DNA from 2 places in the Salmonella sp. GDC200615 genome. Region 2 is predicted to be linked to the other one. Evidence: predicted binding sites of a transcription regulator. Region 2 holds the regulator's gene; the other holds the start of a gene.
What was found. Region 2 encodes CRP, which controls carbon source genes, mostly activating them, when cyclic AMP is high. Its sites were predicted from a motif close to ATGTGANNNNNNTCACAT; they were not measured.
Positions count from the first base shown of each region.

Region 1: a site for CRP is predicted at 4,068-4,085, ahead of ACQ29O_RS00755 (glutathione S-transferase). Genes of this name have one in related genera too.

Region 1 covers NZ_CP192247.1:151,282-162,497, reverse strand. Annotated here, with positions in the region: gene selB (selenocysteine-specific translation elongation factor) at 1-1,702, opposite strand, end outside; gene selA (L-seryl-tRNA(Sec) selenium transferase) at 1,699-3,090, opposite strand; gene ACQ29O_RS00755 (glutathione S-transferase) at 3,189-3,797, opposite strand; gene mtlA (PTS mannitol transporter subunit IICBA) at 4,273-6,189, shown strand; gene mtlD (mannitol-1-phosphate 5-dehydrogenase) at 6,410-7,558, shown strand; gene mtlR (mannitol operon repressor MtlR) at 7,555-8,145, shown strand; gene ACQ29O_RS00735 (hypothetical protein) at 8,155-8,364, opposite strand; gene ACQ29O_RS00730 (YibL family ribosome-associated protein) at 8,655-9,017, shown strand; gene ACQ29O_RS00725 (DUF3251 domain-containing protein) at 9,505-10,188, shown strand; partial or broken gene sadA (trimeric autotransporter adhesin SadA) at 10,232-11,216, shown strand, end outside.
Region 2 covers NZ_CP192247.1:407,243-418,458, forward strand. Annotated here, with positions in the region: gene nirB (NADPH-nitrite reductase large subunit) at 1-2,106, opposite strand, end outside; gene tsgA (MFS transporter TsgA) at 2,369-3,550, opposite strand; gene ppiA (peptidylprolyl isomerase A) at 3,827-4,399, shown strand; gene ACQ29O_RS01830 (YhfG family protein) at 4,508-4,675, shown strand; gene ACQ29O_RS01835 (putative adenosine monophosphate-protein transferase Fic) at 4,665-5,267, shown strand; gene pabA (aminodeoxychorismate synthase component 2) at 5,299-5,862, shown strand; gene argD (bifunctional acetylornithine/succinyldiaminopimelate transaminase) at 5,948-7,165, shown strand; gene ACQ29O_RS01850 (YccS/YhfK family putative transporter) at 7,208-9,295, opposite strand; gene crp (cAMP-activated global transcriptional regulator CRP) at 9,344-9,976, opposite strand; gene ACQ29O_RS01860 (OsmC family protein) at 10,284-10,688, shown strand; gene ACQ29O_RS01865 (phosphoribulokinase) at 10,784-11,216, opposite strand, start outside.

The sequences.
Region 1 (11,216 bases), 260 kb from region 2:
TTGATCCTCTCTCTTGATCCAGCTCGCGGATCATATTGGCGAAAGCGACAATCCGATCGTTACGATAGTACCGATCTTTTACGATCGCGGTAATGATGCCTTGCTGTGCCGCCTGCCGCAGCACCAGCCGCATCAATTGTTCTTCCGTTCCGGTCTCTTTCGCCAGATCGCGTACCCACCAGGGCTCATCGCCAAATAGCGGTTCGACTTTTTGCCAGACGGCCTGCTGCTCATCGCTAAATCCTGCTTTATGATCCGGCAGATGCAACCAACCGTGATGGCTATGAATCAGGCCGTCGTCGCGCATCCGCTCGATCAGCATCAGAACCAGCGCTTCATCCTCCATCGGCAGGGCCATGCGGCGTAAACGCTCGCGTCCCGGCCCCGGTTCATCGCGGTGCTGTTCGTGGTAGGTCGCCAGCGTATCAAGAATCTTACGCTGCCAGCGGGCGGCGACGGGCACGCTTAACAGATTGTCTCCGGCCTGGATAAAACCATGTTGCTCAATAAGCTGACGCATACCGACAGGATTAAGCTGACGCGCCCAACCGAAATCCGGCAGGTTGACGGCGCCGCGTTCCAGATGAATGGCCAACGCCGCGCTATCGTCCTGCGCAGCGGCAAGCGTTGAAAGCCAGTGCAAATAATCTGGCTTACGTTTACCGCGACGCGGCGCCTTAAGCGTCACCACGCGTGCGCCGGCAAGGGTGGCGCGTGCGGAAATATCACGCAGCACCAGTCTGTCATTATCGGCCAGCCACAACGGCGTATCAAAGATCAGCTCGGCCAGCCCGCCTTCCAGCAAAGAGACGCGACCGGTCACATGGCTGGCGGCATGGTGAATATGTAGCGGTTGCCATTGGGAAAGCGGCGCATGAAGCGCCAGAGAAACGATCACCCGGGAAAAAGCTTCCCCCACCGGCGCATCGGAAAGCAGCCAGTCGCCGCGGTTAAGCTGCTCCTTCTCCGCATCGCCCGCAATATTGAGCGCAATACGTTGCCCGGCATACGCATGGTCGGTGGGCTGATTTTGCGCGTGTAGACTTCGTACGCGCATCGGCGTATTAACGCCGGTCAACCATAGCGTATCGCCCACGTTTACCTCTCCGCTCAACGCCGTTCCGGTCACCACCAGTCCCGCCCCTTTCACCGTAAACGCACGGTCGATAGCCAGACGGAAGCGATGCTGCGCGGCGTGTAAACGTGCAGGAAGCTGCTGTAAATGAGCGCGAAGTTCTGCAATACCGCGTCCTTCATTGGCGGCGGTGACAAATAAAACGGTATCGGCGAAGCCATAGTTGTCGAGCGCCGCCAGCACCTCTTCACGTACTTCACCGATACGCGCCTCGTCCACGCGATCGGCTTTGGTCAGCGCGACGGTGAGCTGGAGATTACCCGTCAGTTGTAGGATCTGTAAATGCTCGCGCGTTTGCGCCATGACGCCGTCATCACAGGCGACCACCAGCAAAGCGTGATCGATACCGCCTACGCCCGCCAGCATGTTAGAGAGGAATTTTTCATGCCCAGGCACATCGATAAAGCCCAGCACACGACCATCCGGCTGCGGCCAATAGGCGTAGCCCAGATCGATAGTCATCCCGCGTTTTTTCTCTTCCGGCAGGCGATCGGCATTGACCCCGGTAATCGCCTGGAGCAACGTCGTTTTACCGTGGTCTACGTGTCCGGCAGTTGCAATAATCATTTCAGCATCATCTCCATAAACCGGCTTTCGTCTTCAAGACAGCGCATATCCAGCCATAAACGGCCATCATAAATTCGGCCAATGACCGGTACAGGCAGCATGCGCCAGCGGGCCGCCAGCGCCTCCAGCCGACTACCGCGCCCGTCGTGCGGGGTAAAGGTCATGGCGGCGCTGGGAAGGCGGTCTACCGGTAATGAACCGCTGCCGATTTGCGACAGGCAGGGTTTAACCTCCAGCGCAAATTCATCGCCGTAACGTGCCGCCAGCCGCGCCTGTAACCGCTGCGCTTGTTCGCGAATCGACGCTTCACTGCGAGTTAACAGACGCAGGGTGGGTAATTTCTCCGCCAACGCTTCCGGGTGCAGATACAGACGTAACGTTGCCTCCAGCGCCGCCAGCGTCATTTTATCAGCGCGCAGAGCGCGCTTCAGCGGATGGCTTTGCAGTTGGGCAATCATCGCTTTTTTGCCGACGATAATCCCGGCCTGCGGCCCGCCCAGCAACTTATCGCCGGAGAAGCTTACCAGGCTGACGCCTGCGGCAATGAGCTGCTGCGGCATCGGCTCTTTGGGTAAGCCATATTGACTTAAATCCACCAGCGAACCGCTGCCCAGATCCGCCACCACCGGAATATCCAGCTCTCGCCCGATTTCCGCCAGTTCCGCTTCCTCTACCGTTTTGGTAAAGCCCTCAATGCTGTAATTACTGGTATGCACCTTCATCAACAGCCCGGTATTTTCATTTACCGCCTGACGGTAATCTTTCGCATGCGTCCGGTTGGTGGTGCCCACTTCATGCAGCGTACAGCCCGCCTGGCGCATAACATCCGGAATACGAAACGCGCCGCCGATTTCGACCAGCTCGCCACGCGAAACTACCACCTCTTTGCCGCTGGCGGTCGCCGCCAACATCAGCAATACCGCCGCCGCATTGTTATTGACGATACAGGCGTCCTCCGCCCCGGTGATTCGGCATAACAGCGTCGCCAGCGCCCGGTCGCGATGCCCCCGCCCGGCGCCATCTAAATCGTATTCCAGCGTCACCGGCGCGCGCATCGCCTGCGTTACCGCCTCAACCGCTTCTTGCGCCTGCAATGCGCGGCCAAGATTGGTGTGCAACACCGTCCCCGTCAGGTTAATCACCGGGCGCAGCGCGCTTTGCGCCGCATTTTCCAGCCGGAGTTTTGCCTCTTGCGCCCAGTCTGCGTACCAGTCGGGAAGCGTTTGCGTATTCCGGATGACGTCGCGCGCGTCGTCAAGCATCCGCCTAAGCAGATCAACCACCTGGGTATGGCCATACCGATCGCGCAGAGAAAGAAAGGCGCTATCGTGCAATAAACGATCGATAGCAGGAAGCTGGCTGTAGAGTGTACGCGTTTCGCTTGTCATGAAAATGCCTGGCTGTTGGTGGCCCTCTCCTGGTGGGAGAGGGATATCGACATAAGGGGGATTGTAACGTGAGTTTGCTCAGGCGGACATAATGCGCGTCAAGCCTTTGGCGCTTCGGTGCGGGCAAAGCTTTCGCGTTGAAAAAGCGTTTCGACCAGTTTGACCAGGTGGGGGCGGCTAACACACCAGCCAGGCGCGACCCGGCGGAAGTTGAGATAGCCTACCGCACAGGCAATCGCGATAGTCGCCAGATTGACCGTATCCGTTTTTAGCGTCCCGTCGCTCAGATAACTTTCGAGCATATCCAGGCTGCGGTTGATTTTTTCCCGCTGGCGCAACAGTTCCGTTTCCGATTGTTGCGCCGCCGGGCGCGCCTGTTCGCGTACAGAAACCAACGCTGCATCCATAATGCCGTCAGCCAACGCTTCAAGCTGGCGAACTTTAAGCGCTGCCATCGGGTCACGCGGGAGCATCGCTGGCGCGATATCCAGCAGCTCAATATATTCCGCGATGATCGGCGAATCGAACCAGTACTCCCCTTTCTCCGTCACCAGCGCTGGCACCTTACCCAGAGGGTTGTATTGCGCCACGCCGTTATCCGCCTCGTAGGGTAGTTCATTAATAAATTCGAAGGTAATGCCTTTTTCGAGCAGCAGAACAGAGATTTTGCGCACAAAAGGGCTGGTGTAGCTACCGATGAGTTTCATGCCGTGTCCTTTTTGCCAACCAGTAAAAATCATAGTATGGCTCAAATAAGACGAAAAGAGACACAAAAGGAGGTTGCTGAATGACATAACGTGAGAGGGCTCGCGACAAAATGTTTGCCGGATCGTATTGACGTTACCCGGGCTTAAAATTTCTTGTGAAGAGGATCACAAAAATTCAACAAAGCACCAAAATAAAAATGTGAAATATCTCACATAAAATGGTCTTTTAAGGGCTAAAAATTAGATTCGTTGTTTTTTTACACAGCCAATTTGTGATCAATATCACATCAATTACCTCTCTACCCCCTATATTTATGTGACACAAATCACATAAATTGTCCCTGTCTGGACAGTTGAACGATTCAGTGCCAGATTGCGCAGTATCTACACTACAGGGTCCGGCTACCTCTGCCGCTACATTAACAAACCTCGGGCTTTCAGCCTGCGCGACAGCAACATAAGAAGGGGTGTTTTTATGTCATCCGATATTAAGATCAAAGTGCAAAGCTTTGGTCGATTCCTCAGCAATATGGTGATGCCTAATATCGGCGCGTTTATCGCGTGGGGTATTATCACCGCATTATTTATTCCAACAGGGTGGTTGCCTAACGAAACGCTGGCGAAACTGGTTGGTCCGATGATCACCTACCTGCTGCCGCTGCTCATCGGTTATACCGGCGGTCGTCTGGTTGGCGGCGAACGCGGCGGCGTGGTGGGCGCTATCACTACCATGGGCGTTATTGTCGGCGCGGATATGCCGATGTTCCTCGGCTCGATGATCGCCGGTCCATTAGGCGGCTACTGCATTAAGAAATTCGACAGTTGGGTAGACGGTAAGATCAAATCCGGTTTTGAGATGCTGGTGAACAACTTCTCCGCTGGCATCATCGGTATGATCCTCGCCATCCTGGCGTTCCTCGGTATTGGTCCGGCGGTTGAAGTCCTGTCCAAAATTCTGGCGGCGGGCGTTAACTTCATGGTGGCGCACGATATGCTGCCGCTGGCGTCCATTTTTGTTGAACCGGCGAAAATCCTGTTCCTCAATAACGCGATTAACCACGGCATCTTCTCACCGCTGGGTATCCAGCAGTCCCATGAGATGGGTAAATCCATCTTCTTCCTGATTGAAGCTAACCCGGGTCCAGGGATGGGCGTCCTGCTGGCGTACATGTTCTTCGGTCGCGGCAGCGCTAAACAGTCTGCGGGCGGCGCGGCAATTATCCACTTCCTGGGCGGTATCCATGAGATCTACTTCCCGTACGTGCTGATGAACCCACGCCTGATTCTGGCGGTGATTCTCGGCGGTATGACTGGCGTATTCACCCTGACCATCCTGAACGGCGGTCTGGTTTCTCCGGCTTCTCCTGGCTCCATTCTGGCCGTACTGGCGATGACGCCAAAAGGCGCTTACTTCGCTAACATCGCTGCCATCGTGGCGGCAATGGCGGTCTCCTTCGTGGTTTCTGCAATTCTGCTGAAAACCAGCAAAGTGAAAGAAGAAGATGACATTGAAGCGGCCACCCGTCGTATGCAGGACATGAAAGCGGAATCTAAAGGCGCCTCTCCGCTGGCGGCTGGCGACGTGACCAACAACCTGAGCCATGTGCGTAAAATCATCGTGGCTTGCGATGCCGGTATGGGTTCCAGCGCGATGGGCGCAGGGGTACTGCGTAAGAAAGTACAGGATGCGGGCCTGAGCCAGATCTCCGTCACCAACAGCGCCATTAACAATCTGCCGCCGGATGTGGATCTGGTCATTACTCACCGTGACCTTACCGAGCGCGCGATGCGTCAGGTACCGCAGGCGCAGCATATTTCGCTGACCAACTTCCTGGATAGCGGCCTGTACACCAGCCTGACCGAACGTCTGGTTGCCGCACAGCGCCACAATACTAATGAAGAGAAAGTACGCGATCATCTGAAAGACAGCTTTGAGGAGGGTGATAACAACCTGTTCAAACTGGGTGCGGAGAATATCTTCCTGGGCCGTAAAGCCGCTAACAAAGAAGAGGCGATTCGCTTTGCCGGTGAACAACTGATGAAAGGCGGCTATGTTGAGCCGGAATACGTCGAGGCGATGCTGGACCGCGAAAAGCTGACACCGACTTACCTCGGTGAATCCATCGCAGTTCCGCACGGTACGGTAGAAGCGAAAGACCGCGTGCTGAAAACCGGCGTGGTGTTCTGCCAGTATCCGGAAGGCGTACGCTTCGGTGAAGAAGAAGACGATATTGCCCGTCTGGTCATTGGTATCGCCGCACGTAACAATGAGCACATCCAGGTCATCACCAGCCTGACCAACGCGCTGGATGATGAATCCGTGATCGAACGTCTGGCGCACACCACCAGCGTGGATGAAGTGCTGGAACTGCTGGCAGGTAAAAAAGCTTAACAGTTAAGTATCCCCAAAATAGTTCGAGCTGCAGGAAGGCGGCAACGCAGTGAATCCCCAGGAGCGTACATAAGTACGTGACTGGGGTGAGCGAGGAGAGCCAACGCATCTGCAGTTCGAAATATGAAGGCGATATCCTCTCCCTTGTGGAGAGGGTTAGGTTGAGGGAAAAGCCTCGCCCCAGCCCTCTCGGGTAAAAACATTAATGAAGGTTAATACTATGAAAGCATTACATTTTGGCGCAGGTAATATCGGTCGTGGCTTTATCGGCAAACTGCTGGCTGACGCGGGGATACAACTGACGTTTGCGGATGTAAATCAGGTCGTACTCGATGCCCTGAATGCCCGTCATAGCTATCAGGTTCATGTTGTGGGTGAAAATGAGCAGGTGGATACCGTTTCCGGCGTCAACGCTGTCAGCAGCATCGGCGATGATGTTGTCGACCTGATTGCCCACGTTGATTTAATCACTACTGCCGTGGGTCCGGTTGTGCTTGAGCGTATCGCTCCGGCCATCGCTAAAGGGCTGGCAAAACGTAAGGCGCAGGGCGTGGATGCCCCGCTGAATATCATCGCCTGTGAAAACATGGTGCGCGGCACCACACAGCTGAAAGGCCACGTAATGAATGCGCTGGCGGATGGCGATAAAGCCTGGGTTGAACAGCACGTCGGTTTTGTCGATTCCGCCGTTGACCGCATCGTGCCGCCATCTGCTTCTGCTACCCATGACCCGCTGGAAGTGACGGTAGAAACCTTCAGCGAGTGGATCGTCGATAAAACCCAGTTTAAAGGCGCGTTGCCAAACATCCCGGGGATGGAGTTAACGGATAACCTGATGGCATTTGTCGAACGTAAACTCTTCACGCTGAACACAGGTCATGCTATAACCGCGTACCTCGGCAAATTAGCCGGTCATCAAACCATTCGCGACGCTATTCTCGATGAGAGTATTCGCGCGGTGGTGAAAGGCGCGATGGAAGAAAGCGGCGCGGTGCTGATCAAACGCTACGGTTTTGATGCCGACAAACATGCGGCATACATTCAGAAAATCCTCGGTCGTTTTGAAAACCCGTATCTGAAAGATGACGTCGAACGCGTAGGTCGTCAGCCGCTACGCAAACTCAGCGCGGGCGACCGTCTGATCAAACCGCTGCTTGGCACCCTGGAATATGGTCTGCCGCATGTGAATCTGGTCAAAGGGATCGCGGCGGCGATGCATTTCCGTAGCGATGAAGATCCGCAGGCGCAAGAGTTGGCGGCACTGATTACCGAAAAAGGCCCGCAGGCCGCGCTGGCGCAAATTTCCGGGCTGGATGCCAATAGCGATGTGGTGGCGGAGGCGGTTAACGCATATAACGCGACCAAATGACGCAGAATCCGGCGCAGGTTAGCCTGCGCCCAAATAACAGATTGTCAGATATGCAGGCAATAATGGAACAAACCCAGGCCTTTGAAAATCGTGTGCTTGAGCGTCTGAATGCTGGCAAAACCGTACGGAGCTTCCTGATTACCGCCGTCGAGTTATTGACCGAGGCGGTGAATATTCTGGTGCTCCAGGTGTTTCGCAAAGACGACTATGCCGTGAAATACGCTGTGGAACCGTTGCTGGATGGCGACGGGCCGCTGGGCGATCTTTCGGTACGTCTGAAACTTATCTATGGCCTGGGCGTACTCAGCCGCACCGAATATGAAGATGCGGAGCTGTTAATGGCGCTGCGCGAAGAGCTGAATCACGACGGCAATGAGTACGCCTTTACCGACGATGAAATCCTCGGGCCGTTTGGCGAACTGCACTGCGTCATGGCGCTACCGCCGCCGCCGCATTTTGATACGTCCGACGCGGCGCTATACGCCATGCAAATTCAGCGCTACCAGCAGGCGGTGCGTTCGACGATGGTCCTCTCTCTGACCGAGCTGATTTCTAAAATCAGCTTAAAAAAGGCCTTTCAAAAGTAAATCCCGCCGTTAACCTCTTTCTTCTTCTTTTGGTCGGTACAGCCGCCGGTAATATTCCAGACGCTGCAAATAAATGGGCGCGCTCTCCGACGGCACCTCGGAAGGAACATAATCACGCGGCGGCGTTTTATTCAGGTATTCACGGAACGCCTGGCTGGACGCCATAAAATCGACGGCTTTATCAATAAGAAGTGGTACGTTCTCACCTATTTTTGCCATGATAGATCCTCCATGTGGGACCCGCGTCTGACTCCCGCGGTCGCTTATTTGAGTTTAGGATCAATTTAGCGTTGTCATTGAGGAAAATGTGCTTAATCGCTTTTCTTGCCGACAAAAGGGCGCTTCATCTTTTCTTTCGACAAAAAGGATTTTATTCTCAACGAGATAATTAAATAATGAGCAGTGTAATACTTGCCATAATTGATTATCTTTACGTCATGAGTTGTGAAGAATCACTCACTGCGCGCATACTATAAGGTATCTATCCCATTTCTATCAGAAGCTATCCCATGAAAGAAGTTGAAAAAAACGAAATTAAACGCCTGAGCGATCGTCTTGACGCTATTCGCCACCAGCAGGCAGGTCTCTCTCTGGTTGAATCCGCCGATAAATACGCGGAGCTGGAAAAAGAAAAAGAGACGCTGGAAGCAGAAATTATCCGTCTGCGCGAAGTACACAGCCAGAAACTGAGTAAAGAAGCGCAGAAGCTGATGAACCTGCCGTTTCGCCGCGCGATCACTAAAAAAGAGCAGGCCGACATGGGCAAGTTGAAGAAAAGCGTGCGTGGCCTGATTGTTGTCCACCCGATGACGGCGCTGGGCCGGGAAATGGGGCTCAAAGAGATGACAGGTTTCGCGAAGAGCGAGTTCTAAACCTTCCGCATCCCAGGCTCTCAGGACACCCGTTGTACGGAGGATGTCTTGAGAGCATCGGGCTATATTCCGAATTTTTCATGGAAGTATTTACACCGATTATATACAAGTTCATTTTTAACGGTAATCCCTGCTTTTTCAGGATGAAAAATCCCACTATCGTGCCTGTTTGTATTTATAAAATGAATTTTTTCATCCTCTTTTCTCATACCCCGCAGAATATGATTGACCCGCAAAATTAAATAACATTATCATCCCTGAAAAAAATCCCCATACATAAACATTATAATTATATTTTTATAAAGCATTGCTATGAGCAATTGATAAATAACGTCGGGTTTTTGCGCGCTTCTATAGAAGCGACGAATGTTTTCATTCTAACCATACGGTAATGAGTTATTGGCAATACTCGCTGAATGATGAGCTAGTTGTATAAATAACAGGTTAACTATTTATATTATATAAATTATTAACAAGGATATTTCATATGCACAAAAATGGAAAATTTATCCCCCTGCTTGCGTTGGGATTCACATTCTTTTTATCTGGTTGTGATTACTTCGCAGATAAACACCTTGTTGAAGAAATGAAAGAACAACAAAAAGAACAAGAAACAAAGATAAACCTGTTAGAAAAACAACAAAAAGAACAAGAAGCAAAGATAAATCTGTTAGAAAAACAACAAGCTACGATTATCAACACAACCAAAAAGGTCACCGAAGTCGTTGGCCGCGTTGAACGCAAACAACGGCTATTCGACTATACAGAACTGGACCCATCACAAACGCACTATTTTATTATTAACAACGGCAATATCGGATTAGCCGGGCGTATTCTATCTATTGAGCCAATAGATAATGGAAGTGTTATTCATCTTGATTTAGTTAACTTACTCAGCATTCCGGTATCAAACCTTGCGTTTAATATGACATGGGGTACGAAAAAACCTTCCGAGGCAAAAGATCTGCCTCGCTGGAAACAACTCCTGCTCAACACGAAAATGGACTCGACAATCGAACTCTTACCGGGAGCATGGACAAACGTCACGCTAACATTAAAAGGCGTATCGCCCAATAATCTTAAGTATCTAAAAATAGGTATTGACATGGAGAATGTCATATTCGACAGCATACAACCTATTAACGATACAAAAAAGAAGCCAAAAAAATAATAGCCATTGATACAATTATTTTAGAAAAGGAAATTACTCATTCATGAATAGAATATTTAAAGTCCTCTGGAATGCCGCTACGGGAACATTTGTTGTCACCAGCGAAACCGCAAAAAGCCGCGGCAAAAAAACGGCCGCAGAAAGCTGGCGGTTTCCGCACTCATCGGTCCTAGCAGCATTATGGTTTCTGCGGATGCACTGGCCAACGCAGGAAACGATACAGGCGACGGCGTTACTCCAACGGGTACCCAGACTGGAGGAAAAGGGTGGATTGCAATTGGTACCGATGCCACAGCCAATACTTACACCAACGTTGATGGCGCAAGCGCCGCAATGGGTTATAAAGCCTCCGCGATGGGGAAATGGAGTACCGCCATTGGTTCCTACAGCCAGTCCACCGGCGACTCTTCGTTAGCGCTTGGCGTAAAATCGGTTTCTGCCGGTGACCGGGCCATTGCAATGGGCGCCTCATCCTCAGCCAGTGGAAGTTATTCAATGGCAATGGGTGTGTATGCCAATTCGAGCGGCGCAAAATCGGTTGCGTTAGGTTATAAATCTGTCGCGAGCGGAGCAACTTCCTCCGCATTAGGTTATCAAGCTACTGCGAGCGGCGACGACAGCGCTGCTTTTGGTAATGGCGCAAAAGCGGTAGGCACCAACTCAGTTGCCCTTGGCTCGGGCTCTATCGCCCAGGAAGACAATTCCGTCGCCGTGGGTAACAGCACCACTCAGCGGCAGATCACCTACGTTGCTAAAGGCGACATCAATTCCACCAGTACCGATGCCGTTACAGGTGCGCAAATTTATTCTTTAAGTCAATCCGTCGCCGATCGACTCGGCGGAGGGGCTTCCGTTAATTCTGATGGTACAGTGAATGCGCCCCTCTACGAGGTAGGCACAGGCATCTACAATAACGTAGGCAGTGCATTAAGCGCACTTAACACGTCTATCACTAACACAGAGGCCTCTGTCGCAGGATTAGCCGAAGACGCGCTGTTGTGGGATGACAGCACCAGCGCCTTTAGCGC
Region 2 (11,216 bases):
CCAGCCTTTCTCTGTGGCGATGATACCCACATCTTTGCCCTGCGCTTCCGCACATTCACGGGTACAGCCGGAGACGCCGAATTTCATTTTGTGCGGGGTACGAATGCCTTTGTAGCGGTTTTCCAGCTCCACGCCGAAACCGACGCTGTCGCCCACGCCGTAGCGGCACCAGGTGCTGCCGACGCAGGTTTTCGCCATCCGCAGCGCTTTGGCGTACGCGTGACCGGTTTCGAAACCGGCTTCAATCAACTGACGCCAGATTTCCGGCAGATCGTCTTTTTGCGCGCCAAACAGACCGATACGCTGAGAACCGGTAATTTTGGTATAGAGGTTAAACTCGCGGGCGATACGCCCCACGGCCACCAGACCTTCCGGGGTGATTTCGCCGCCCGCCGAGCGCGGGATCACCGAGTAAGTACCGTCTTTCTGGATATTTGCCAGGAAGTTATCGTTAGTATCCTGTAGCGGCGTGTGCTGCGGCTTGAGGATGTATTCGTTCCAGCACGACGCCAGCAGCGAACCGACGGTCGGCTTACACACTTCGCAGCCGTAGCCTTTACCGTGTTTCGCCAGCAGTTCTTCAAAGGTTTTGATACCTTCCACGCGGATTAAGTGGAACAGTTCCTGACGAGAATAAGCAAAGTGCTCGCACAGGTTGTTGTTGACTTCAATACCCTGTTTCGCCAGTTCGGCGTTCAGTACCTGCGTCACCAGCGGGATGCAGCCGCCGCAGCCGGTTCCGGCTTTGGTTTCCGCTTTCAGCGCCGCCACGGTATGGCAGCCTTTATTGATAGCGGCGATCAGATCGCCTTTAGTCACATCGAAGCAGGAGCAGATCTGCGCGCTGTCCGGCAGTTTATCCACGCCGATAGCGGGTTTACCACTGCCCGCGTGCGACGGCAGGATCAGCGAATCCAGGTTTTCCGGCAGTTCGATGGCGTTCAGTACCAGTTGCAGCAAATTGCCGTAATCGCTGGTGTCGCCGACCAGTACTGCGCCGAGCAGCGTTTTGTTATCTTCGCTGACAATTAGACGTTTGTAGACTTCTTTGCTTTCATCGAGGTAAACGTAACTACGCGCGCCCGGCGTGCGGCCATGCGCGTCGCCGATGCCGCCGACGTCCACGCCCAGCAGCTTCAGCTTGGCGCTGAGATCCGCCCCTTCAAAGGCGTTTTCACTGCCGAGGATATGGTCAACGGCGACCTGGGCCATTTTATAGCCTGGTGCGACCAGACCGTAAACGCGGTTGTTCCAACTGGCGCACTCGCCGATAGCGTAGATATCTGGGTCAGACGTCTGGCAGGTGTCGTTAATCACGATCCCGCCGCGCTGCGCGACGGCCAGACCGCACTGGGTAGCCAGCTTGTCGCGGGGGCGAATACCGGTAGAGAAGACGATGAAATCGACTTCCAGCTCGCTGCCGTCGGCAAAACGCATAGTCTTACGCGCTTCGTTACCCTGCTGAACAATCTCTTGCGTGTTTTTACTGGTGTGTACACGCACGCCCATGCTTTCGATCTTGCGACGTAGCTGCTCGCCGCCCATTTGATCGAGTTGTTCCGCCATCAGCATTGGCGCAAATTCAATGACGTGCGTTTCCACGCCGAGGTTTTTCAGCGCGCCAGCGGCTTCCAGCCCCAGCAGACCGCCGCCGACCACCGCCCCGCGCTTGCTGCGACGGGCGCAGGCTTCGATAGCGTTGAGGTCTTCAATGGTACGGTAAACGAAGCAATCCTGGGTTTCGGAGCCTTTAATCGGCGGGATCCACGGATAGGAACCGGTCGCCATGATCAGCTTGTCATAATAAACGGTACGACCCGCGCTGGAGTGAATCACTTTCTCCTGACGGTTAATGGTAATTGCGCGTTCGCCAACCAGTACCTTTACGCCGTGCTTCTCGTAAAATCCTTCACGCACCAGAGAGAGCTCTTCCGCGGTGTGGTGAGAGAAGTAGGATGACAGGTGGACACGGTCATAGGCTTTACGGGGTTCTTCACAGAACACGGTAATGTCGAACAGGCTAGCGTCGGATTTATCAAGGAGATCCTCAATAAAGCGGTGGCCGACCATACCATTACCGATAATAGCGAGTCTGACTTTGCTCATTTTTGCCTCGATTTCTTTTCTATTACCGCCTACCTTAACGATTCAGCAACCCCGCTTATTGATGTAAATCAAATTCACCTTTATATACCTCTTAATGGGTATGTGGCTGATTTGTCTGGATTTTTATAAGTGGCGGAATTGTCAGGCTTTTCAGGTTTGTACAAATGACATACAAAATGAGGGGTTTTTAGGCCAACAGGCCTACCCCGTCAGGAGGGGGGATAGAGTGCCGGAGGGCGATGTCGCCATCCGGCAAGGATTATCAATGCGTAGCCGGCGCGCTATGCTGACGATGACGGGAGACAAAGCCGAGCGCAAAGCACATCACAAAGACCACTGCATACAGACCATTCGCGGTGAGTAACGCCGCCTGTGGGCCGCTGTGCGCTACAATCGGGCCGGTGACGACGAAGGTCAGCATCGTTCCGATAGTGCCGCAGGTCAGAATAAAGTTAACCAGCTTAGGCGAGGCCACTTTCGTTTGCTGCGATCCCAGCGTAATGATGGAGGTATAAATGGCGCTGGAGAAGAAGCCCAGCGTCAGAATAAACCACGGCATATGCGCCTGCGTGCCGGTAATAAACAGATACATCAGTACCGCCGCCATACCCGCCAGTACGGTCAGAATGCGTTGCAGATCGAAAAAGCGCAGGATAAAGCTGAACGCCCACATGCCAAACATATAGGACATCCAGAAATCACTCACCAGCGCCCCGGCGTCATTCAGGCTCATGCCGAGGCCTTTGGCGTATTCCGGCACCCAGGAGATAAAGCCTAATTGACCGAGGATATAGCACAGCGCGGCGACGGCCAGAAACAGTACGCCAATGCCCCATTTTTCTTTGGCGACAGGCGCCTGAGAGTGCTGCGCATGTTTACCCAGCGCCGGAAATTCACAGCCGAAGGTCAGGATGAAAATCGCCAGGTAGACCAGGCCGATGCAGGCGTAGACCCAGTACCACTCAATACTACGCGCCAGCAGGAAGGCGGCGACCATAGGAAAAATCATCCCCGCCATGCTGAAGAAGGAGTCGGTAAACAGCAGTCGGGAACCGCGCTGACGCCCTTCATACAGTTGCGTAATCAGGAAGGTGCCAATCGACATGGTGATCCCGCTGACCAGCCCCAGCACAAACATCGCCGCTGAGAACAACGCCAGGCTATGGCTGAACATCAGCCCGGCCACCGCCAGCACCATCAGGATAAAACCAAAGCGTAGCTGTGTTTTCAGCGGGACGATTTCCATCAGCCACGCGTTGAGGAAGATCGAGATCAAAATCCCGGCGTTCAGAAAAGTAAAGGTGTTACTCATGCTGGAAACGGGCAGATGAAAATAGTCTGCGATATTTCCCATCACCATCCCGGTGACAATCACCAGCGCCCCGGTCAGGGCGTAGGAAAGAAAGCTGATCCATGTGAGCTTGATGCGGTTGCTGTTAGTCATGTCTGGCCTTGAAGAGAAGTGAAGCGCGTGGAGGGCGCGTTAAGCGGGCAGATTTTAGGCGTTTTTGTGATGTATTTAAATAATTATTAGTGATAGTAATGTTCATTACATTTTTTAATGTGATGTTTGTCACATCATATTGCAAGGACAAGGCGTTGCGTCGTAACGTTACATTTGTTTCATGTACGTAAAATTAGGTAAAGGGCTGGCCTGGCCCTGGAAGGCTCTTTAGAATCATTCCACTTGCTTTATTTCTGCTCTCTTTAAGGAAATCTCATGCTCAAATCGACTCTGGCGGCTGTCGCAGCTGTTTTCGCTCTTTCTGCTCTTTCTCCCGTAGCGTTGGCAGCAAAAGGTGATCCTCATGTGCTGTTAACCACCTCCGCCGGGAATATTGAGCTGGAGCTGAACAGCCAGAAAGCGCCGATTTCTGTGAAAAACTTTGTCGATTACGTCAACAGTGGTTTCTATAACAACACTACGTTTCACCGAGTTATTCCTGGCTTTATGATTCAGGGCGGTGGTTTTAACGAGCAGATGCAGCAGAAGAAACCGAATCCGCCGATTAAGAATGAAGCCGACAACGGTCTGCGTAATACTCGCGGCACGATCGCGATGGCGCGCACCGCAGATAAAGACAGCGCCACCAGCCAGTTCTTTATTAACGTCGCGGATAACGCTTTTCTCGACCACGGCCAGCGCGACTTTGGCTATGCGGTATTTGGTAAAGTGGTAAAAGGTATGGATGTCGCCGATAAAATCTCACAGGTACCGACGCACGATGTCGGGCCTTATCAGAATGTGCCGACAAAACCAGTCGTTATCCTTTCCGCGAAAGTCCTGCCATAAAACATGCCTGCGCGGGCGCGAGCCGCCCGCGTTTTCTCCCTGTCTCAGCGTAACCTGAAATTGCTGCTTATACTTGTGGTCAAGCACAGACATATTCAGGGAGGCCCGGTGAAGAAACTTACCGATAAACAAAAGTCACGCTTTTGGGAACAGCGGCGCAACGTTAACTTCCAGCAAAGCCGCCGTCTCGAAGGTATTGAGATCCCCTTAGTAACCCTGACCGCCGATGAAGCGCTGGCACGTCTTGACGAGCTTCGGAGGCACTATGAGCGATAAATTTGGCGAAGGGCGCGATCCGTACCTCTATCCGGGGCTGAACGTGATGCGTAATCGGCTGGGGATTCATCAGGCCCAGCGACTGGCGCAAGCGGCATACGAAATGACCGCGCTCCGCGCCGCCACGATTGAACTGGGGCCGCTGATACGCGGCTTGCCTCATCTGTGCGCGATTCATCGCCAGCTCTATCAGGATATTTTCGACTGGGCAGGGCAACTGCGGGAGGTCGATATTTACCAGGGCGATACCCGTTTCTGCCACTTTGCCTATATCGAAAAAGAGGGCAATGCTCTGATGCAGGATCTGGAAGAGGAGGGCTATCTGGTCGGTCTGGCGCACGAGAAGTTTGTCGAGCGGCTGGCGCATTACTACTGTGAAATTAACGTGCTTCATCCGTTTCGTTTGGGGAGCGGGCTGGCGCAGCGCATCTTCTTTGAACAGCTGGCGTTACATGCAGGCTATGCGCTGAGTTGGCAAGGTATTGCGGTTGAAACATGGAAGCAGGCGAACCAGAGCGGCGCGATGGGCGATCTCTCCGCTTTGCAGGCGATTTTTCAGAAAGCGATAAGCGAAGCTCGCGAAACTGAGTAAAATAGTGCGGTTCTACTCACCCGGAGCCGCCATGATCCTGCTTATCGATAACTATGATTCCTTTACCTGGAACCTCTACCAGTATTTTTGTGAACTGGGCGCGGAAGTGCAGGTCCGGCGCAATGATGCGCTGACGCTGGCGCACATTGACGCTTTGAACCCGCAAAAAATCGTTATCTCTCCTGGCCCCTGTACGCCGAATGACGCTGGCATTTCACTGGCGGTCATCCGCCATTATGCCGGACGTATTCCGATGCTGGGCGTTTGCCTGGGTCATCAGGCGATGGCGCAGGCCTTTGGCGCGTCGGTGGTGCGGGCAGCGAAAGTGATGCACGGTAAAACGTCACCTGTTACGCATAATGGACAGGGCGTGTTTCGGGGATTGCCCAGCCCGTTAACCGTGACACGTTACCACTCGCTGATTGTCGACCCTGCCACGTTGCCTGAGTGTTTTGAGATCACCGCCTGGAGCGAAACGCAGGAGATTATGGGCATTCGCCACCGCGAGTGGGATCTGGAAGGCGTGCAGTTCCACCCGGAAAGTATTCTCAGCGAACAAGGACACGCTCTGCTGAAAAATTTCCTCCGGCGTTGATTTGTGGTTGCTATTGAGTGATTTTTTATTCATATTTTGTGATTATAATTTCACTGGCATTTCTACTTAACCGGGTGGTAATGATATGGCAACTGAACAAACGGCTATTACGCGCGCAACTTTTGATGAGGTGATTCTGCCTGTTTATGCACCGGCGGACTTTATTCCGGTCAAAGGTAAAGGCAGCCGCGTATGGGATCAGCAGGGCAAAGAGTATATCGATTTCGCCGGCGGGATTGCAGTGACTGCGCTGGGCCATTGCCATCCGGCACTGGTCGAGGCGCTGAAATCCCAGGGGGAAACCTTGTGGCATACCAGTAACGTTTTTACCAATGAACCGGCGTTGCGTCTGGGACGTAAACTGATCGACGCCACGTTTGCCGAGCGCGTGCTGTTTATGAATTCTGGCACCGAAGCGAACGAAACCGCTTTTAAACTGGCGCGTCATTATGCCTGCGTGCGCCATAGCCCGTTCAAAACGAAAATCATTGCCTTCCATAACGCCTTTCATGGCCGTTCCTTGTTTACCGTCTCTGTAGGCGGGCAGCCGAAATATTCCGACGGCTTTGGGCCGAAACCCGCCGATATTATTCACGTTCCCTTCAATGATCTTCATGCGGTGAAAGCGGTAATGGATGACCACACCTGCGCGGTGGTGGTCGAGCCGATTCAGGGTGAAGGCGGCGTGCAGGCGGCTACACCGGAATTCCTCAAAGGGTTACGCGACCTGTGTGACGAGCATCAGGCGTTGCTGGTGTTTGATGAAGTGCAGTGCGGGATGGGGCGCACCGGAGACCTGTTTGCCTATATGCACTACGGCGTCACGCCGGATATCCTCACCAGCGCCAAAGCGTTAGGCGGCGGTTTTCCGGTGAGCGCCATGCTGACCACGCAGGAAATAGCCTCGGCCTTCCATGTCGGTTCGCATGGTTCAACCTATGGCGGTAATCCGCTGGCCTGTGCGGTGGCTGGCGCGGCATTCGATATTATTAATACGCCAGAAGTACTACAAGGCATTCACACTAAGCGGCAACAGTTTGTGCAACATTTGCAGGCGATTGACGAGCAATTTGACATTTTCAGCGATATTCGCGGCATGGGGCTGCTGATTGGCGCGGAACTGAAGCCGAAGTACAAAGATCGGGCGCGCGATTTTCTGTACGCAGGCGCGGAGGCCGGCGTGATGGTGCTCAATGCCGGAGCCGACGTGATGCGTTTTGCCCCGTCGCTGGTGGTGGAAGATGCGGATATCAATGAAGGAATGCAGCGCTTTGCGCAGGCGGTAGGGAAGGTGGTTGCCTGATGGTAGATTGCCGGATAAGCGTAGCGCATCCGGCAGTCGGTCTTAACTTTTTGTATCCCGTAGCCGCTTACTCAGCCAGATACCGTGATGCGGACGCTGACGCCAGGCCATCGACGAAATGGTGTGCATGGTGTTCAGATGGCCAATGATGCGCTGTAAATGTTGTTCCAGAGTGCTCAATAAGCCATGTGACGGCATGTCCGGCGACTCCAGAATATTGACATCGCCGGAGCCGCCTGGCCTGTCGTACTCCAGGCGCTGCTGGCAGCGCTGAATCGCAATCTCGCAAGATTCCAGATAGCGCTGCGCCAGATCAGGCGTCAGCATGGTGTGTTCCCGCGCCAGCGTCGTCATAGCGTTGATATGCTCGACAATAAACTGGCTGTGCGTGACCCACAGTTTCATATCCGACAGATAGTGGGTATTGAATCCGGGTTCCTGCATTGCCTGATTTAACGAGTTGAATAACGTGTTATGCGCCTGGTTGACCCGCATTCTTTGATAAGCGAGCGGGGTGGCCTGCGGATCGTTACTGAGGATCAGTCGGATAGCTTCTTGATCGGCTTCCAGCGCATCATGGGCGTTTTTACGTAATAGCCCGCTTTGCCATTGCGGCCACAGCCAGACCATGCCGCCAAAGGCAATTAAACAGCCAATCAGCGTATCGATCAGCCTCGGCACAATAAACTGCTCTCCGTTTAACGTCAGTAACTGGATGGTGTATACCGCCGTCACCGTAAAGCCGACCGTCGCCCAGCCGTAGTTTTTACGAATAATCAGATAACTTGCCAGCGTTAGTACCAGCATGACCGCCAGCGTAATGCTTTCGGGAATATGTAAGTGCAGCGTGACGCCGGCAATCACCAGGCCGACCAGCGTTCCGACTGAACGGTGCAGAATACGTACGCGCGTCGCGCCATAGCCGTTTTGGGTGACAAACAGCACCGTCATGAGTATCCAGTACGGTTTAGGCAGGTGCAACGCACTGCCCATCAGACTGGCGATGCTCATCATCACGCTGATGCGTCCGGCGTTGCGTAGCGCCGGTGATTTAAGAGACATATAATTTTTCAGCGCCGGAAGTAGCGGCAAACGACGCTGTTTATCGGCCATCAGGTCGCGGGCGTACAGCGGCCGCTGAGTACGCAGCACACGGGCGATTCGACTGAAGTGCCAATAGCAGAACTGGCCTACCGGATTTTCAGGATGCTGATTGGCGATTTTCTCCAGAGCGCCAATCTGTTTTTCCATGGAGAAGCGCGTCGGCAGACGATGATAAAGAATGTCATCCGCCAGCACGCGCAGACGGGCGGCGACCGTTTGCGCATTCCAGCGAATCACCTCTTCCGCATGGCTGCGTTCTACCAGTTTCTGTACCTCTTCCGGCTGATGCAAGCTGACGGAGATGTGCTCCTGCAAATCCATCGCTTCCTGAAAAGCCCGTAACAGGCGCTTGTAATCATTATTGTTGTGCGCCGAAAGCATATGCATCTGTTGGTAACACTGGGTAATGAGATCGACCGCTTTTTGCTGGCGTATCAGCAGGGGAGGCAGCGCTTTTTCCGGATCGATATGTTGGGTGAGCAGGCTGTATTTCGCTTCGCAATAATCGGCCAGTTCACGGTATAACAAACTCAATGACTCGCGCAGCGGCTGTTCGCGCCATAGCCAGAACCAAAACCAGTTAAACACGCCGTACCATAGCGTGCCCAGCGCATAAATGAGCAGCGGCTCCCAGACGGGCATGTATCCTGCAAGACTCAGGGTAAAGATGGCGGCAATCAGCGACGCTGGCAGTAACCGCGCGTGAAGCGGGCTAATTTCCGCCGTCACGCCAAGCACCAGCGTGAGCCCGGTCAGGATCAACGGCAGGGGGATGGATTCCGCCAGCAGAAGTTGCGTTACCAGACTGCATCCGGCGAACAGCGACGCGCCGATGATCAGGCGTTTAAAAAAACGTTTGTGCGGGGTATCCAGACCTGCAATGTTGCAGCAGGCGGGAACGAGAGAGAAAAGCAAGCCCAGGTGTAGCTGGCCTATCAATAAACCGACAGCCACAGGCAGACACAGCACCAGCGTTTGCCGTAGTGCGTAATTAATCTCTGGGTGATAAATCAGTCTTCGCCACATCGATGCAAACAAAAATGGCGCATGATAAAACGCGCCATTCTGACGGAATTAACGGGTGCCGTAGACGACGATGGTCTTGCCATGCGCGGAGATCAGGTTTTGATCTTCCAGCATTTTCAAAATACGACCAACGGTTTCGCGGGAGCAGCCGACGATCTGGCCGATTTCCTGACGGGTGATTTTGATCTGCATCCCATCCGGGTGCGTCATGGCATCGGGCTGTTTCGCCAGATTCAGCAGCGTCTGAGCGATACGCCCGGTGACGTCAAGGAAGGCGAGGTTACCTACTTTTTCAGAGGTGACTTGTAAGCGACGAGCCATCTGGGAAGAGAGGCGCATCAGAATATCCGGGTTGACCTGGATTAATTGGCGAAATTTTTTGTAGGAAATTTCAGCGACCTCACATGCGGTTTTCGCACGTACCCAGGCGCTGCGTTCCTGGCCTTCTTCAAACAGGCCCAGTTCACCAATAAAATCACCCTGATTCAGATAAGAAAGGATCATTTCTTTCCCTTCTTCATCTTTGATCAGCACTGCCACGGAGCCTTTAACGATGTAGTACAGCGTTTCTGCTTTTTCACCCTGGTGAATCAGCGTGCTCTTTGACGGGTACTTATGAATGTGGCAATGAGACAAGAACCATTCAAGAGTCGGGTCTGTTTGCGGTTTGCCAAGCACCATGCGCGGTTATCCTCTGTTATAAGCTGTCTCCAGAGCCAGAAAACGGCACTGTCTCTGGGGTTGCAAAAATATACTTCCCGCTACCTGGGAAGGGGGCTACGAAAATAGATTGTAGCCTGTAATGTGATGTCCTCTGCATACATGCAGTACGTCAATGTATTACTGTAGCATCTTGTCTGTTTTAGCATAGCTTTCGCCGTGTGTCTCTTGGTGTCTCGCTTCAGCATGACCCAGGTCGCCTTCCATTGCGACTTTTGTTGTATGCGCGTAATCTTTCAGGAAAATTGAAACATTGGAGTTACGAAATATGCAAGCGCGTGTAAAGTGGGTTGAAGGGCTCACGTTCCTCGGAGAGTCCTCCTCCGGCCACCAGATTTTAATGGATGGTAACTCCGGTGACAAAGCGCCGAGTCCGATGGAGATGGTATTAATGGCGGCTGGCGGATGTAGCGCTATTGATGTGGTATCAATCCTGCAAAAGGGCCGTCAGAATGTCACCAACTGCGAAGTGAAGCTGACATCCGAGCGCCGGGAAGACGCGCCGCGCCTGTTTACGCACATTAATCTGCATTTTATCGTTACCGGCAGCGATCTGAAAGAGGCTGCCGTCGCGCGCGCTGTCGATCTCTCCGCGGAAAAATATTGCTCGGTGGCGCTAATGCTGGAAAAAGCGGTCAATATTACCCATTCGTATGAAGTGATTGCGGCGTAACATGTGATGCCGGATGGCGGCGTGGCTTTATCCGGCCTACCCGTTTTTATCTCGTAGGCCCGATAAGCGTAGCGCCATCGGGCATTTCACCACGGTTATTCGATTTTTTTGCCTTCCATTAATCGCTGCACCAGCGGCAACATAATCAGCTCCATCGCCAGCCCCATTTTGCCGCCCGGCACCACTAATGTATTAATGTGAGAAATGAACGAGCCCTGGAGCATCGCTAGGAGCCAGGGAAAATCGATCCCTTCCAGATTGCGGAAATGGATCACCACAAAACTCTCATCCAGCGAGGGAATACCCTTTGCGGCGAACGGATTGGACGTGTCGACGGTCGGTACGCGCTGGAAGTTGATATGGGTACGCGAGAACTGCGGCGTAATGTAATTGATGTAGTCGTCCATGGAACGCACCACGGAATCCATCACCGCTTCACGGGAGTGTCCGCGCTCGCTGGTGTCGCGAATCAGTTTCTGAATCCACTCGAGGTTGACGATAGGCACCACGCCAACCAACAGATCAACA